Regions from separate parts of the Kitasatospora sp. NPDC048365 genome, predicted to be linked through region 1. Evidence: riboswitches for the same ligand, from Rfam matches in the RefSeq annotation. Region 1 holds a riboswitch; the other holds the start of a gene.
What was found. Region 1 has a riboswitch for S-adenosylmethionine ahead of ACGFX4_RS33940 (IclR family transcriptional regulator). Riboswitches for the same ligand answer to the same signal wherever they lie in the genome.
Positions count from the first base shown of each region.

Region 2: another riboswitch for S-adenosylmethionine. It lies ahead of ACGFX4_RS16790 (aminotransferase class V-fold PLP-dependent enzyme); the one in region 1 lies ahead of ACGFX4_RS33940 (IclR family transcriptional regulator).

Region 1 is NZ_JBICYJ010000047.1:14,214-21,433, forward strand. Features, by position in the region: gene ACGFX4_RS33920 (transglycosylase SLT domain-containing protein) at 1-280, shown strand, start outside; gene ACGFX4_RS33925 (hypothetical protein) at 314-955, shown strand; gene ACGFX4_RS33930 (GuaB1 family IMP dehydrogenase-related protein) at 1,131-2,570, shown strand; gene ACGFX4_RS33935 (DUF5995 family protein) at 2,629-3,315, opposite strand; gene ACGFX4_RS33940 (IclR family transcriptional regulator) at 3,417-4,133, opposite strand; SAM riboswitch class I at 4,347-4,489, opposite strand; gene ACGFX4_RS33945 (GlsB/YeaQ/YmgE family stress response membrane protein) at 4,646-4,915, shown strand; gene ACGFX4_RS33950 (ABC transporter ATP-binding protein) at 5,002-6,792, opposite strand; gene ACGFX4_RS33955 (ABC transporter ATP-binding protein) at 6,789-7,220, opposite strand, start outside.
Region 2 is NZ_JBICYJ010000014.1:79,426-86,645, forward strand. Features, by position in the region: gene ACGFX4_RS16770 (NYN domain-containing protein) at 1-422, opposite strand, end outside; gene ACGFX4_RS16775 (hypothetical protein) at 613-879, opposite strand; gene ACGFX4_RS16780 (rhomboid family intramembrane serine protease) at 1,028-1,882, shown strand; gene ACGFX4_RS16785 (Lrp/AsnC family transcriptional regulator) at 1,879-2,160, shown strand; gene ACGFX4_RS16790 (aminotransferase class V-fold PLP-dependent enzyme) at 2,168-3,529, opposite strand; SAM riboswitch class IV at 3,577-3,694, opposite strand; gene trpD (anthranilate phosphoribosyltransferase) at 3,762-4,835, opposite strand; gene ACGFX4_RS16800 (hypothetical protein) at 4,965-5,390, opposite strand; gene ACGFX4_RS16805 (heme-copper oxidase subunit III) at 5,679-6,299, shown strand; gene ACGFX4_RS16810 (c-type cytochrome) at 6,388-7,212, shown strand; gene ACGFX4_RS16815 (Rieske 2Fe-2S domain-containing protein) at 7,209-7,220, shown strand, end outside.

The DNA.
Region 1 (7,220 bases):
GTCCTACAAGGCGATGTACGCCACCGCGATGGCCGAGTCGACCGGCAACCCGAACGCCGTCAACGGCTGGGACTCCAACGCCAAGATCGGCACCCCGTCGATCGGCCTGACCCAGGTGATCCAGCCGACCTTCAAGACCTACGCGCTGCCGGGCCACAACGACATCCGCAACCCCGTCGACAACCTGATCGCCAGCTCGCGCTACTGCGACGCCAAGTACGGCGGCATGGACAAGATGGCCTCGGCCCGCGGCTACGGCTCGCACTGGCGCGGCTACTAAATCCGACGCCCGACCGCGGGCAGGATGCGGGGCATGGACCTCGACTCCCTCGCCCGTACCCGGCGCGCGCTGCACGGCGTCGCCGAGACCCTGCTGGCCGGCCCGCAGTACCGCGGGCCGGCCGCAACCATTCGGCTGCGCCCCGTCCCGGGCGGGTTCGCGACCCGCACCGACCCGCCGCTCCTGGTGGTGGACGGCGCGCTGCTCACCCCCGACGGCACCGGCCACCCGCTGGCGGGATCCACCTGCGCCGCCCTCGCCGCCGCGGCGGGCATCACCCCCGGCGGCCCGCAGGGCCTGTACGCGGACGGCTCCGGGGTCGCCCCCGACGAGCCGCTGCACGTCGAGCCCGCCTGCGCCCGGCTGATCGCCGACGCCTTCGCCCGCGGCGACGCCGCCCTGCGGGAGGCCTTCCCCGGCTGCGACCCGGTGCTCTGGCCCGAGCACTTCGACCTCGGCGTCACCGTCGCCGAGGTGAACTACGGCGTCTCCCCGGGCGACGGCTTCCTGCCCGAGCCGTACGCCTACGTCGGCCCGCACACCCCGCGCACCGGCGCCTTCTGGAACGCCCCGTTCGGCGCCGCCCGCCGCCTGGCCGACCTGCCCACCCAGGGCGACCTGACGGCCTTCTTCACCGAAGGGCGCGACCTCGCGGCTGTAGGAACCTCCAACTGAGTGCGCCCGGATTCGTACGACCATTGTGTTGATCTTCGAAATCCGCGCGTGAGCTGGCTTCGGACCCGGGTATCACGGAGTATTGAACGTTGGGTGCGGGGCGCCCGAGAGCGCCCTGCGGCAACGCCGCTACCGCGCCCGAGGTGTACCTTTCCCCAGCCAGAGAGCCCCCTTCATGCGCTTCCTGAACGACCTCAAGCCCGCGTACGACCTCACGTACGACGACGTCTTCATGGTCCCCAGCCGTTCCGCCGTGGGCTCCCGGCAGGGTGTCGACCTCGCGTCCAACGACGGGACCGGCACCACCGTCCCGCTGGTCGTGGCCAACATGACCGCGATCGCCGGCCGCCGGATGGCGGAGACCGTGGCGCGCCGCGGCGGCCTGGTGGCCATCCCGCAGGACATCCCGATCGAGGTGGTCTCCGAGGTCATCGGCTGGGTCAAGCAGCGGCACCTGGTGCACGACACCGCGATCACCCTGAACCCCGGCCACACCGTCGCCGACGCCCTCTCCCTGCTGCCCAAGCGCGCCCACGGCGCGCTCGTGGTGGTCGAGGGCGGCAAGCCGGTCGGCGTGGTCACCGAGGGCGACTGCCAGGGCGTCGACCGCTTCACCAGCCTCTCCGAGGTGATGAGCCGCGACCTGCTGCTCCTGGAGGAGGGCATCGACCCGCGCACCGCCTTCGACCGGCTCAACGAGCACCACCGCAAGCTCGCCCCGGTCATCGCCCCCGACGGCACCCTGGTCGGCCTGCTGACCCGCAAGAACGCGCTGCGCGCCACCCTGTACACCCCCGCCGTGGACGCGAACGGCCGGCTGCGGATCGCCGCCACCGTCGGCATCAACGGCGACGTGGCCGGCCGCGCCAAGGCGCTGCTGGAGGCCGGTGCGGACGTGCTGGTGGTCGACACCGCGCACGGCCACCAGGAGTCGATGATCAGCGCGCTGCAGGCCGTGCGGGGCCTCGACCCGCAGGTGCCGATCGTGGCCGGCAACGTGGTCGCCGCCGACGGCGTCCGCGACCTGGTCGAGGCCGGCGCGGACATCCTGAAGGTCGGCGTCGGCCCCGGCGCGATGTGCACCACCCGGATGATGACCGGCGTCGGCCGCCCGCAGTTCTCCGCGGTGCTGGAGTGCGCCGCCGAGGCCCGCCGCCTGGGCAAGCACGTCTGGGCCGACGGCGGTGTCCGCCACCCGCGCGACGTGGCGATGGCGCTGGCCGCCGGCGCCTCCAACGTGATGATCGGCTCCTGGTTCGCCGGCACCTACGAGTCGCCCGGCGACCTGCAGACCGCCGCCGACGGCCGCCAGTACAAGGAGAGCTTCGGCATGGCGTCCGCCCGCGCCGTGCGCAACCGCACCTCCGACGAGTCGGCGTACGACCGCGCCCGCAAGGGCCTCTTCGAGGAGGGCATCTCCACCTCGCGGATGTTCATCGACCCGGCCCGCCCCGGCGTCGAGGACCTGATCGACTCGATCGTGGCCGGTGTCCGCTCGTCCTGCACCTACGCGGGCGCCTCCTCGCTGGAGGACTTCCACCAGAAGGCGATCATCGGCGTGCAGAGCGCGGCCGGCTACGCCGAGGGCAAGCCGCTGCACTCCAGCTGGGCCTGATCCGGCACCGAGGGCCGGTCCCCCGCCACCGCGGCGGGGGACCGGCCCTCGCGCGTGCTCAGACCTTGCCGTCCAGCGGCGTGAGCAGCGCCCGGCTCACCATGCCGACCGAGTGCGAGAGCGCGTCCGCCACCGCGTCGTACGCCGGCCGCACGCGGCGCAGCCCCCACAGCGCGAGGACGCTGGCCCAGGCGGCGTCCCGGGCGCGGTCGACCGACCAGACGCCGACCACGTGCATCAGCGGGTCGGCCACCGGCAGGTCGTCCGGGCCCGGCAGCAGCGCGTCGCGGACCTCGTCCTCGACCCGGGCGAGCAGGTCGTTGACCCGCCGGTAGTCGGCGGCCAGCTGCTCGGGCTCGCGGCCCAGCCGCCGGCAGGTGTCCAGCACGGCGAGCGGCAGGTCGTGCTCGATGTGGGCGTTCATGCCCGCCAACGCGTACTGCAGCGGGTGGATGCCCGGGGTGGCACGCAGCTCGAACAGCGGGCGCCAGCAGGCGGCCGGCCGGCGCCCGGCCCGGTCGGCGTCGACCGCGTCCAGGTAGCGCACGGCGAAGCCGGAGTCGAGGTCGGCCAGGGCGGCCGGGTCGTCGAAGTACACCGCGTCCAGCTGCGCGCGGACCAGCCGGGTCACCGTCAGGTACATCGAGTTGAAGACCGCGACCCCGTCGGTGGGCGGGAGTTCGGCCGACAGGGCGGCCATCCGCTCGATCACCTGGTCCACCGTCGGAAGCTGGCTGATCGTCATACGGTCGTCCCATCGGTTCGTCCGGAAGCCCCACTGTCGCACCGGACCTCCGCCGCTCCAAGCCGCCGCGCGCACACGGCCGCGACCGGGGGCGGACGGCGTCAGGGGTGGGGGGTGACCGCCGCGGAGAGCCGCTCGGCGGCCTCGGCCACCGCGTCGGCGAAGCGCGAACCCGGGTGCCGGGTGAGCCGTTCGATCGGGCCGGAGACCGCGAGCGCCGCCACCACCCGGTTGCCCGGACCGCGGACCGGCGCCGCCACCGACGCCACCCCCGGCTCGCGCTCGCCCACCGACTGCGACCAGCCCCGGCGGCGCACCCCGCTCAGCGCCGTCGCGGTGAACCGGGCCCCGCGCAGCGCCGTGTAGAGCCGCTCCGGCTCCTCCCAGGCCAGCAGGATCTGCGCGGCCGCACCCGCCTTCATCGACAGCGAGGAGCCGACCGGCACGGTGTCCCGCAGCCCGGCGACCCGCTCGACCGCCGCCACGCAGACCCGCTGCTCGCCGCGCCGCCGGTACAGGTGCGCGCTCTCGCCGGTCAGGTCGCGCAGCTCGGTCAGCACCGGTCCGGCCGCGGAGAGCAGCCGGTCCTCGCCGGCCGCCGCCGACAGTTCGGCCAGCCGCGGCCCGAGCACGAACCGGCCCTGCAGGTCGCGGGCGACCAGGCGGTGGTGCTCCAGGGCGACGGCGAGGCGGTGGGCGGTCGGCCGGGCCAGGCCGGTCGCCGCGACCAGGCCGGCCAGCGAGGTGGGGCCGGCCTCCAGGGTGCCGAGGATCGCGGTGGTCTTGTCGAGCACGCCGACGCCGCTCAGGGTGTCCATGGGTGGGGGTACTCCAGTCTCGTACCCGGGGGCCTGACGCCCCCGGGGCTCCGGGCAGGGGGAGCGGGGATCGTCAGCGGGGGAGGGCCGAAGAGGTCGGCGAAGAGCCCGCGTCGGGGACGAGACGGGTGGACATCGGCGTGGGCAGGGCGCCGGGGATCAGCACGGCGCAGGGGGCGGCAGGGGCCGCGGCACGGGGCAGCACAGAAGCACTCCTCATCTTCCCCGCCGCCACGTTGGCGACGAGCCGGAGTTGGCACTGGACCCGGTTGCGCGGCGCGAGCTTCGAGCGCCGTGACGACCGGGGAGTTGCCGGGGCTTCGTAGGGCCGGTCCCTCCACCCCTCTGGATGATTCGCGAGGAACCTTACAAGACTCCCGGCGCGGCTTGCCAGCCACTTCGGGTCGGGGTGCCCGTCCGGCGGGTCGAGATGCCCGTCCGGCCGAACGGGCCGATCATGGAAATCGCCTGCCGTCGTCCGGACGGCGGACGACCGGGAAGGGACCGACGCGATGTTCCAACTCCTGTGGATCCTCCTCATCGGCTTCGTGCTGGGCGTCCTCGCCAAGCTGATCCTCCGTGGACCGCAGTCGATCCCGTGGTGGCTGACCATGCTCCTGGGCGCCGCCGGCGCCTGGCTCGGCAACGCGGTCTCCGGCTGGATCGGCGTACGCCACACCGGCGGCATCGACTGGATCCGGCACCTGCTGCAGATCGGCTTCGCCGTCCTGCTGGTCGGCGTGGTCGCCCCCGCCTGGACCAGGTCCCGATCCGGCCGGTAGCGCTCCGTCAGGGGGAACTGCGCCACCACCGGCGGGGGCGCCGCGGCTCCGGCCGTCCGTCGTCCTGCCCGCCGCGGGGGCGCGGCTCAGGCGTAGATCCGGGCCTGCAGGGCGTACAGCTCCGCGTAGAGGCCGTCGGCCGCGACCAGGTCGGCGTGGGTGCCGCACTCGCGGACCCGGCCGTCCTCCAGGACGACGATGCGGTCGGCCATCCGGACGGTGGAGAAGCGGTGCGAGACCAGCAGGCTGACCGCGCCGGTGCGGGCGCCGGAGTCGGCGACCAGCCGGGCGAAGCGCTCGAACAGGGCCTGTTCGGCGGTGGCGTCCATCGCGGAGGCGGGCTCGTCCAGGGTGAGGAGGAGCGGTTCTCGGCGCAGCAGGGTCCGGGCCAGGCCGAGCTTCTGCCACTGCCCGCCGGAGAGGTCGGTGCCGTCGCCGTAGCCGCGGCCGACCAGCCCGTCCAGGCCGCCGGGGACGGCCGCCTCGACGCCGGCGGCGTCGGCCGCGGCCAGCGCGGAGCGCAGCGCCTCGTCGTCGTCGATCCGTTCCGGGTCCCCGATGCCGGTGTTGTCGCGGAGCCGGAGTTCGAGGCGGGCGAAGTCCTGGAAGAGCGCGGCCAGTCGGCTCTGCCACGCGCGGGGGTCGATCTCGGCGAGGTCGACGCCGTCGACCAGGATCCGTCCCGCGGTGGGCCGGTAGAGTCCGCAGATCAGCTTGATCAGGGTGGACTTGCCGGCGCCGTTCTCGCCGACGACGGCCAGCGCGCTGCCGGCGGGGATGTCGAGGTTGACGTCCTCCAGTACGGGTCGTGCGCTGCCGGGGTAGGCGAAGCCGACGTTCTCCAGCCGGATGCCCCGGGTGAGCGCGGCGGGTGCGGGGCGGAGCGGGCCTTCCGGGCGGACGCCCGGGTCGGGGGCCTGCTCGCGCAGCTCGGCCAGCCGCTGCGCGGTCCGGCCGGCGTCCTGGAGGACGGCCAGCAGGCCCAGCGCGGTGGCCACTTGGAGGGACAGCTGGGCGGCCAGGGTGATGACGAGGATGACGTCGCCCAGCCCGGAGGTGCCGTGCTCGGCCTGCCGGACGACGGTCCAGATCGCGGCGCCGTACGCGGCGGCGAAGGCCAGTTGGCCGCCGGCCCGCAGCGCCGCGGCCGCGGTGTGGGCGCGGCGGAGCTCGGCTGTGGTCCGGGCCCAGGCGTCGCGGTGCCGTTCGATCAGCAGCGGGCCGGCCCCGGCGAGCCGGATCTGCCGGGCGGGGGAGGGCGAGGTGGCCGTGTCCAGCAGGTGCCGTCCGAACCTGACGTGGCGGGCGGTGCGCTCCTTGGCGGCGTCCAGCCGGCGCTGTGCGCGGTTGCCCGCGAGCACCGGCAGGACGCCGGTGAGCGGCAGGAGCAGGAGCCAGGGGTTGAGGCCGCCGAGCAGCACGGCGGTCAGCCCCAGTTGCAGGGCGAGCCCGCCGAGTTGGAGGACCGCCTCCAGGGAGGCCCGGGTGCGCGGCAGGTCCTCGCGGACCAGGGCCAGGGCGTCGGCGAACCGGGCCGACTCCAGCCGTTCCAGGTGCGGATCGCCGTGGGCGATGGCGAGCAGCTCGTTCTGCAGCTCCACCTCGCCGAGGTCGCCCAGTTCGAAGTAGGACAGGTGCGCGAAGTGGTTCATCATCAGTTCGAGGACCAGCAGCACCGCGGCGGTCAGGCCGAGCAGGGCGGCCGTGCCGGTGTGCCCGGCCACCGCGGCCATGGTGAGGCCCTTGAGGCTGAGCGCGATCAGCGGCGTGGCGAGGTAGCCGAGCAGCATCATCGTGCAGGCGCGCAGCAGCCGGCGCCGGTCGCAGCGCCAGGCCAGCCGCAGCAGGTGGTGCACCGCCAGGAGCAGGACGGTCATCGCAGGGCCCCTTCTTCCGTGAAGCGTTCGGCCTGGGCGCGGAAGAGCGCCGCGTACTGCCCGTCCAGGGCGAGGAGTTCCTCGTGGGTGCCGGACTCCGCGACCGCTCCGTCGGCGAGGACGAGGATGCGGTCCGCGCGGCGCACGCTGGAGAAGCGGTGGGCGATGATCACGCTGGTCACGCCGCGGGACATGTCCAGGAAGCGGTCGAAGAACGCGGCCTCGGCGCGGACGTCGAGCTGTGCGGTGGGTTCGTCGAGGATGAGCAGGGAGGCGCCGTCGGCGAGGGCCAGCATGGCCCGGGCCAGGGCGACCCGCTGCCACTGCCCGCCCGAGAGGTCGGTGCCGCCCTCGTACTGCGCGCTGAGCACGGTGGACAGGCCGTGCGGCAGCCGGTCGAGGGTGTCGAGGACGCCGGCGCGTTCGGC
Region 2 (7,220 bases), on a different contig from region 1:
ACCCGCTCGGCCTCCTCGCCGGCCTCCGCGACCACCCGGGTCCAGCCGGGCGTGCGCAGCAGGTAGGCGGCGGCCGCCACGTCCATCGGGTCGGCGGCCGAGGGCACCGACCCGGCCTCCAGCGACTTCACCAGATCGGGCTGGCCGAGCCGCAGCCGTTCGGCTATCCGCAGCCGGAAGGCCGGCTCGGCCTCCAGTGCCGCGGCCAGCGCGGTCGCCGCGTACTTGGCCCGGCGGGCCGGCGTGAACTTGGCGTACTGGCGCAGCGAGGCGGGCAGCTCGGCCGGCGGGATGGCGCCGAGCGCGTCCGCGGCGATCCCGACCACCCGGCGCCGCACCCCCTCGGGCAGCGGCCGGTCCAGCACCTCGGCCGGCTCCTCGGCAGGCCCGGAACCCTCCGCCGGCCCGCTCGCTGCCTCCACCACGTCGTCGGCTCCGATCCTGATCACTGGGCGGTGCCGGTCGGCCGGTTGCCGACGCCCTGGAACTCACCGCTCCCTGCAATTGTCCCGTCTACCCTGCCCCACCGACAGCACCCCCGCTACGAGTCCGCCCCGCGGCCCACCCCGGACGGGGCAGAACGCGGGGCGGGGGTCGCCGGACGGGCCTGCGTCAGGCCTGCTGCTCGCCCTCGGCGGCAGCCTCCTCGGCACCCGGACGGGCCACCAGCTCGACCTGGTCCACCGCGTTGCACCAACGGCAGCGCACCGACTCGATGGTCTCGGCCAGCACCTCGGTCTCCTCGACCTTGGAGTCGCCGGACAGGTCGAAGTGCACGAAGTCGATCACCCGGGAGGAGCGGGTCACGTCGAAACGGGTCAGGTTGCCGCACAGCGTGCAGCGCCAGCGGGTCTCGTCAGTCGGCGCGGCGATGGTCACCAGGGGTCCTCTCGGCGGGTTCCGGCTCGGATCTCCAAGCCTATTGCCTGCACCGACGCGCCCGGGAACCGGTCCACGGCGCGGACACTTCACCCGTCCGCAGCACCCCGCGGTGTCGCCGGGGCGGCCCCGAGGAATGCTCCCCGGCATGGTGCTCCCCGTCCTCGACCGGGCCGCTCCGCCCGCCCCCGGGCCGGGCCCGGCCCCCGTGGTCACGTACGCGCTGATCGCCGTCTCGGCGCTGGTGCTGCTGCTCGGTCCGAGCGGCGTCAATCCGCTGTACGGCACCGGGGCCGCCCGGCTCTGCGCCGAGCAGCGCTACGAGCACCGCTGGGGGGCCGTCCCCGCCGAACTGATCGACCGTCGGCCGCTCTCCGCCGAGCGCCTCCAGCAGATCGCCCCGGTCACCCCGGACTGCGTGCTCTCCCCCACCCCGGGGAAGGTGCCCGCGCTCTCGGTGCTGACCTCGCTGTTCGTGCACGCGGGCTGGCTGCACCTGCTGGGCAACCTGCTCTTCCTCTTCGTCTTCGGCCCCGGGGTGGAGCGCAGGCTCGGCCGGGCCCGTTTCCTGCTCTGCTACCTGGCGATCGGCTACCTCGCCACGTACGGCTTCGCGCTGGCCGAGGCCCGTACCCCGGACGCGGTCCGGGCGCTGGTCGGCGCCTCCGGCGCGATCGCCGGGGTGCTCGGCGCGTACCTGCGGCTGTACCCGAGGGCGCGGGTGACCACGCTGGTGCCGGTGCTGCTCTTCCTGCCGCTGCGTTTCCCCGCCTGGCTGGTGCTCGGCCTGTGGTTCGCCCTGCAGTGGTGGTCGGTGCGCGACGGCGGCTCGGGCGTCGCGTACCTGGTGCACGTCATCGGCTTCACCGCCGGCTGGCTGTTCACCTGGGCCGCCTGCCCGCGGACCGCGGGCCCGCCGGCCGCCCGCCCGCCGACCGGGAGACGCGGCGACAGGGCGGCCGATACGCTGGCCGCACCCCCGTTTACAGGAGCGCCAGAGTGATCACTGCGATCGTCCTCATCAAGACCAGCGTCGACCGGATCCCCGAGATCGCGGAGGCCGTCGCCGCGATCGACGGGGTCAGCGAGGTCTACTCGGTGACCGGCTCCTGCAACCTGGTGGCGATGGTCCGGGTGCGCCGTCACGAGGACCTCGCCGAGGTGATCCCCGGTCAGGTGAACAAGGTGCCCGGCGTCACGCACACCGAGACCCAGATCGCCTTCCGCACCTACTCGCAGCACGACCTCGAGGCGGCCTTCGCGCTCGGCCTGGACGAGTAGCCCCCGCTCACCTGCCCGAGGTGTCGGCCACGCAGCGGCCGTCCTCGTTGCGGTAGGTCCACTTGGCGCCGTCCGCGACCAGCTCGCGGACGGCTGCCAGGAAGCGGTCCACGTGCTCCTCCGGGGTGCCCGCGCCGAAGCTCACCCGGATCGCGTTCAGGCTCCGCTCGCCCGGCAGCGACGGCTCCGGCGCCCCGCACTCGCTCGGCGCGGCCTCCTCGCCGCCCAGCAGGGTGCGCACCAGCGGGTGCGCGCAGAACAGCCCGTCCCGGACGCCGATCCCGTACTCGGCGGAGAGCGCCGCCGAGAAGTGCGAGCTGTTCCAGCCCTTCACCACGAACGACAGCACGCCGACCCGGGCGGCGTCCTCCCCGAACAGGCTGAGCACCCGCACCTCGGGCACCTCCGCCAGACCCTTCTTCAGCTTCTCGACCAGCTGCTGCTCGCGGGCCTCCAGCTCGTCGAAGCCCGCCTCGCCCAGCGCCCGGCAGGCGGAGGCGATCGCGTAGGCGCCGATCACGTTCGGCGAGCCGGCCTCGTGCCGGGCCGGGCCCTGCTGCCACTCCACCGCGACCGAGCCGTCCACCTCGCGCGCCACCGTCCGGCTCGCCCCGCCGCCGGCCAGGTACGGCTCGGCCGCGTCCAGCCAGTCCGCCCGGCCCGCCAGCACCCCGGCGCCGAACGGGGCGTAGAGCTTGTGGCCGGAGAAGGCGATCCAGTCCACGTCCAGCTCCCGCACCGACACCCGGTGGTGCGGGGCGAGCTGGGCCGCGTCCAGCACCACCCGGGCGCCGTGCCGGTGGGCGACCCGGGTCAGCTCGGCGACCGGCCACAGCTCGCCGGTGACGTTGGAGGCGCCGGTGACGCAGAACAGCTTGGGGCCCTCGGGGGCCCCGGCCAGCGCGGCGTCCAGGGCGGCGACCGCCTCGGCGTGCGAGCGCGGGGCGCGCAGGTACGACACCGTCAGGCCCTCGCGGCGCCACGGCAGCAGGGAGGCGTGGTGCTCGGTCTCGAAGGCGAACACCCGGGTGCCGGCCGGCAGCACCCCGGCGAGCAGGTTCAGCGAGTCGGTGGTCGCCCGGGTGAAGACCACCTGGTCGCCCGCGCGCAGGTCGAGGAAGTCGGCGACGGTGCGGCGGCTCTGCTCGAACAGGTCGGTGGACAGCTGCGAGAGGTAGCCGGCGCCGCGGTGCACGCTGCCGTAGTACGGGGCGTAGGCGGCGATGTCGTCCCAGACCCGCTGCAGGGCGGGCGCGCTGGCGGCGTAGTCGAGCGCGGCGTAGCCGACCTTCTCGCCGGAGGCCAGCGGCACCTGGACGTCGTGGCCGAGCACGGCAAGGGGGGCACAGATCTCGGTGGAAACGGCCATGGGATGCACTCCTCCTGGGGTAAGGACCCCGGGGTGCATCGACCGGTGGTCCGCGCTTGCCGCGCGGACGGATCGCCGCGAAGCCCGGTCTTCACCCAGGGCACCCCGCCACGGACGGAGGGTTGCCGGACAGCAAGCTGGGGCTTGTCGCTGCCACTCATGACCTAGTGCCAGACCCTAGCATGATCTTCGGGGGCTCGGCAGCCCCCGAAGACCACGCGTCGTTCGAGGGCTACTTGGTGGTCGCCTCGGCCCAGCGCTTGAGGGTGGCCTCGGCCGCGCCGGAGTCGATCGCGGCCACCGTGCGCTCCATCGCCGCGGCGATCTGCTCGGCCAGCGGAGCGTCCGTCAGGTCGAGCGCGACCAGCGCCGCGGCGCTGTTGAGCACGACCGCGTCGCGCACCGGACCGCGCTCGCCGGCGAACACCCGGCGGGCGACGGCCGCGTTGTACTCGGGGTCGGCCCCGCGCAGCGCCTCGATGCCCACCAGCTCGATCCCGACCTCGCGCGGGTCGAACTGCGTCTCGGTGACCGTGCCGCCCCGCACCACCCAGACGTGCGAGGTGGTGGAGATCGTCAGCTCGTCGAGCCCGTCGTCACCCCGGAACACCAGTGCGCTCGCGCCGCGGGCGGCGAGCACGCCGGCGATCAGCCCGGCCAGCCGGGTGTCGAAACAGCCGATCGCGTGTGCGGTGACCCGGGCCGGGTTGGTCAGCGGGCCGAGGATGTTGAACGCGGTCGGCACCCCGAGGTCCCGTCGGGCCGGGGCGGCGTGCCGCATCGCCGGGTGGAAGCGGGCCGCGAAGCAGAAGGTCAGCCCGACCTCCTCGGCGATCTCGGCGACCCGGCGGGTGCTGACGTCGGGGCTGATCCCCAGCTTCTCCAGCACGTCGGTCGCGCCGCTGGCGGACGAGGCGGCCCGGTTGCCGTGCTTGACCACCTTGGCGCCGGCCGCGGCCGCGACCACCGCCGACATGGTGGAGATGTTGACGGTCTTCGCCCGGTCGCCGCCGGTGCCGACGATGTCGACCGCGGGGCCGGGGATGTGCAGCGGCTCCGCGTGCGCGTACATCGACTCGACCAGACCGGAGATCTCCTCGACGGTCTCGCCCTTGGCCCGCAGCGCGACCATGAAGCCGGCCACCTGGGCGGGGCTGGCCTCGCCGCTCATGATGCGGTCCATCGCCCAGGCGGTGTCCGCCCGGTCGAGGTCCTCGCCGCGGAGCAGGACCGACAGGACGTCCGGCCAGGTGCGGACCACCTGCGCGGGGTCGCTACCGCCGTTCGCAGAGTGCACGTTCACCATGGCCGTCTCCAGCTCGTCTCGGTACCGGCGGAAGGCCGCCGGAAGGATGTGAGCCAGCCTAGCGAGAGCGACGGGAGCGATGCGGGCCGTTCCCGACCCGCATCTCTCCAGGTGAGACAGGTCCGACCGTCAGCGGTGCGCGGGCGTCCGGCGGGCCATGCGGGCGGTCAGCAGCGTGGTGGCCGCCGAGGCCAGCGCCACCGGGTCGACCGGGTGCGAGACGGCGGCGTCGGCCCGGCTCCAGGCGGCCAGCCAGGAGTCCTGCGGGCGGCCGATCAGCACCAGGACCGGCGGGCAGCCGTAGATCTCGTCCTTGAGCTGCCGGGTGAGTCCGAGCCCGCCGGCCGGCACGGCCTCGCCGTCCAGCACGCAGAGGTCGACACCGCCGCGCTCCAGCGCCTTCAGCACGGCCGGGGTGGTGGCGCACTCCAGGTACTCGATCGCGGGGAGGTCCGCGGCGGGCCTGCGGCCCAGCGCCAGGGTGACCTGCTCGCGGGTGTTGCGGTCGTCGCTGTAGACGAGAACGGTGAGCGTCTCGTCGGTCGTGTGCGCCATGGGCCCTGCTCCCGGGTGCTCGTCCTCTTATATGTGCCGCTCCGAACGGCCCAGTGTGATCCGGACCACGTTCACTCCGGATGCTACTCCCGCGCACCCCCGCCCGTGAGCCCCTGACGCGATCTCCTTCAACGCGCCACGCCCACCGGTCACCCGCCCGGGGGACGCCGCCACCGCCAGACCGAACAACCATCAGAAAACGGACGGAGCCCCAGGTGGGCATACCGCACGCACCGGACACTCCGAGGGAGACCCCCCGGCGTGAAGACGGAATAAGGGACCGACATAATGTCCGTCGTGGCGACAGCAACAGCAACAGAAACCGGACACGCGCACGGAGCGGTCAACCGGCCGAACCTGGTCAGCGTGGGAACCATCGTCTGGCTGAGCTCGGAGCTGATGTTCTTCGCGGCCCTGTTCGCGATGTACTTCACCCTCCGCTCCGTCAAGGGCGCAGAGTACTGGCACGAGAAGGCCGAAGCCCTCAACGTGCCGTTCTCCCTGACGAACACCATCATCCTGGTGCTCTCCTCCCTCACCTGCCAGCTCGGCGTCTTCGCCGCCGAGCGCGGTGACGTGAAGAAGCTCCGTTCGTGGTTCTACATCACCTTCGTGATGGGCGCGATCTTCATCGGCGGGCAGATCTTCGAGTACACCGAGCTGGTCAAGAAGGACGGCCTGTCGCTGTCCTCGGACCCGTACGGCACGGTCTTCTACCTGACCACCGGCTTCCACGGTATGCACGTGACGGGTGGTCTGATCGCCTTCCTGCTGGTCCTCGGACGGACCTACGCGGCGCGGCGCTTCACGCACGAGCAGGCCACCGCCGCGATCGTGGTGTCGTACTACTGGCACTTCGTCGACGTCGTGTGGATCGGCCTGTTCGCGACCATCTACCTGATCAAGTAACCAGCCGACCACGCCCCTGACCCGGTCTCAGCCGCCGGGACGTCGGGGCGGGCCGGCTGTCGACCGATCCTGACACCGGGGTTATTCCGTGAAAAAGCTCTCCGCACGACGGCGCCACCCACTGGCAGCGCTGGTCGTCCTACTTCTCGCCCTGGCGGCCACCGGGGGGCTGTACGCCGCGTTCGCGCCCGCCGAGAAGGCGCAGGCCGACACCTCCGCGCAGTCGCTCGCGATCGACGAGGGCAAGAAGCTCTTCGCCGTGGGCTGCTCCTCCTGCCACGGCCTGAACGGCCAGGGCTCCTCCGACGGTCCGAGCCTGGTCGGCGTCGGTTCCGCCGCGGTCGACTTCCAGGTCGGCACCGGCCGCATGCCCGCGCAGCAGCCGGGCGCCCAGGTCCCGCGCAAGAAGGTCATCTACTCGCAGCACGAGATCGACCAGCTGGCCGCGTTCGTGGCCTCGCTCGGCCCCGGTCCGGTCACGCCCGGCCCGAAGGCGTACACCCCCTCCACCGACCCGGCCGTGAACGGCGCGGAGATCGCGGCGGGTGGCGAGCTGTTCCGCACCAACTGCGCGCAGTGCCACAACTTCGCCGGCCAGGGTGGAGCCCTGACCAACGGCAAGTACGCGCCCTCGCTGGACGGCGTGGACCCGAAGCACATCTACGAGGCCATGCAGACCGGCCCGCAGAACATGCCGTCGTTCCCCGACACCACCATGCCGGAGGAGCAGAAGCGCCAGATCGTGGCCTTCGTCCGCCACACGACCAACGACGAGCCCAACCCCGGCGGTCTGACCCTGGGCAGCCTCGGTCCGGTGACCGAGGGCCTGTTCGGCTGGATCTTCGGTCTCGGCCTCCTCATCGTCATCGCGATCTGGGTCGCCGCCCACACCACCAAGGCCAAGAAGTCATGAGCCACGAC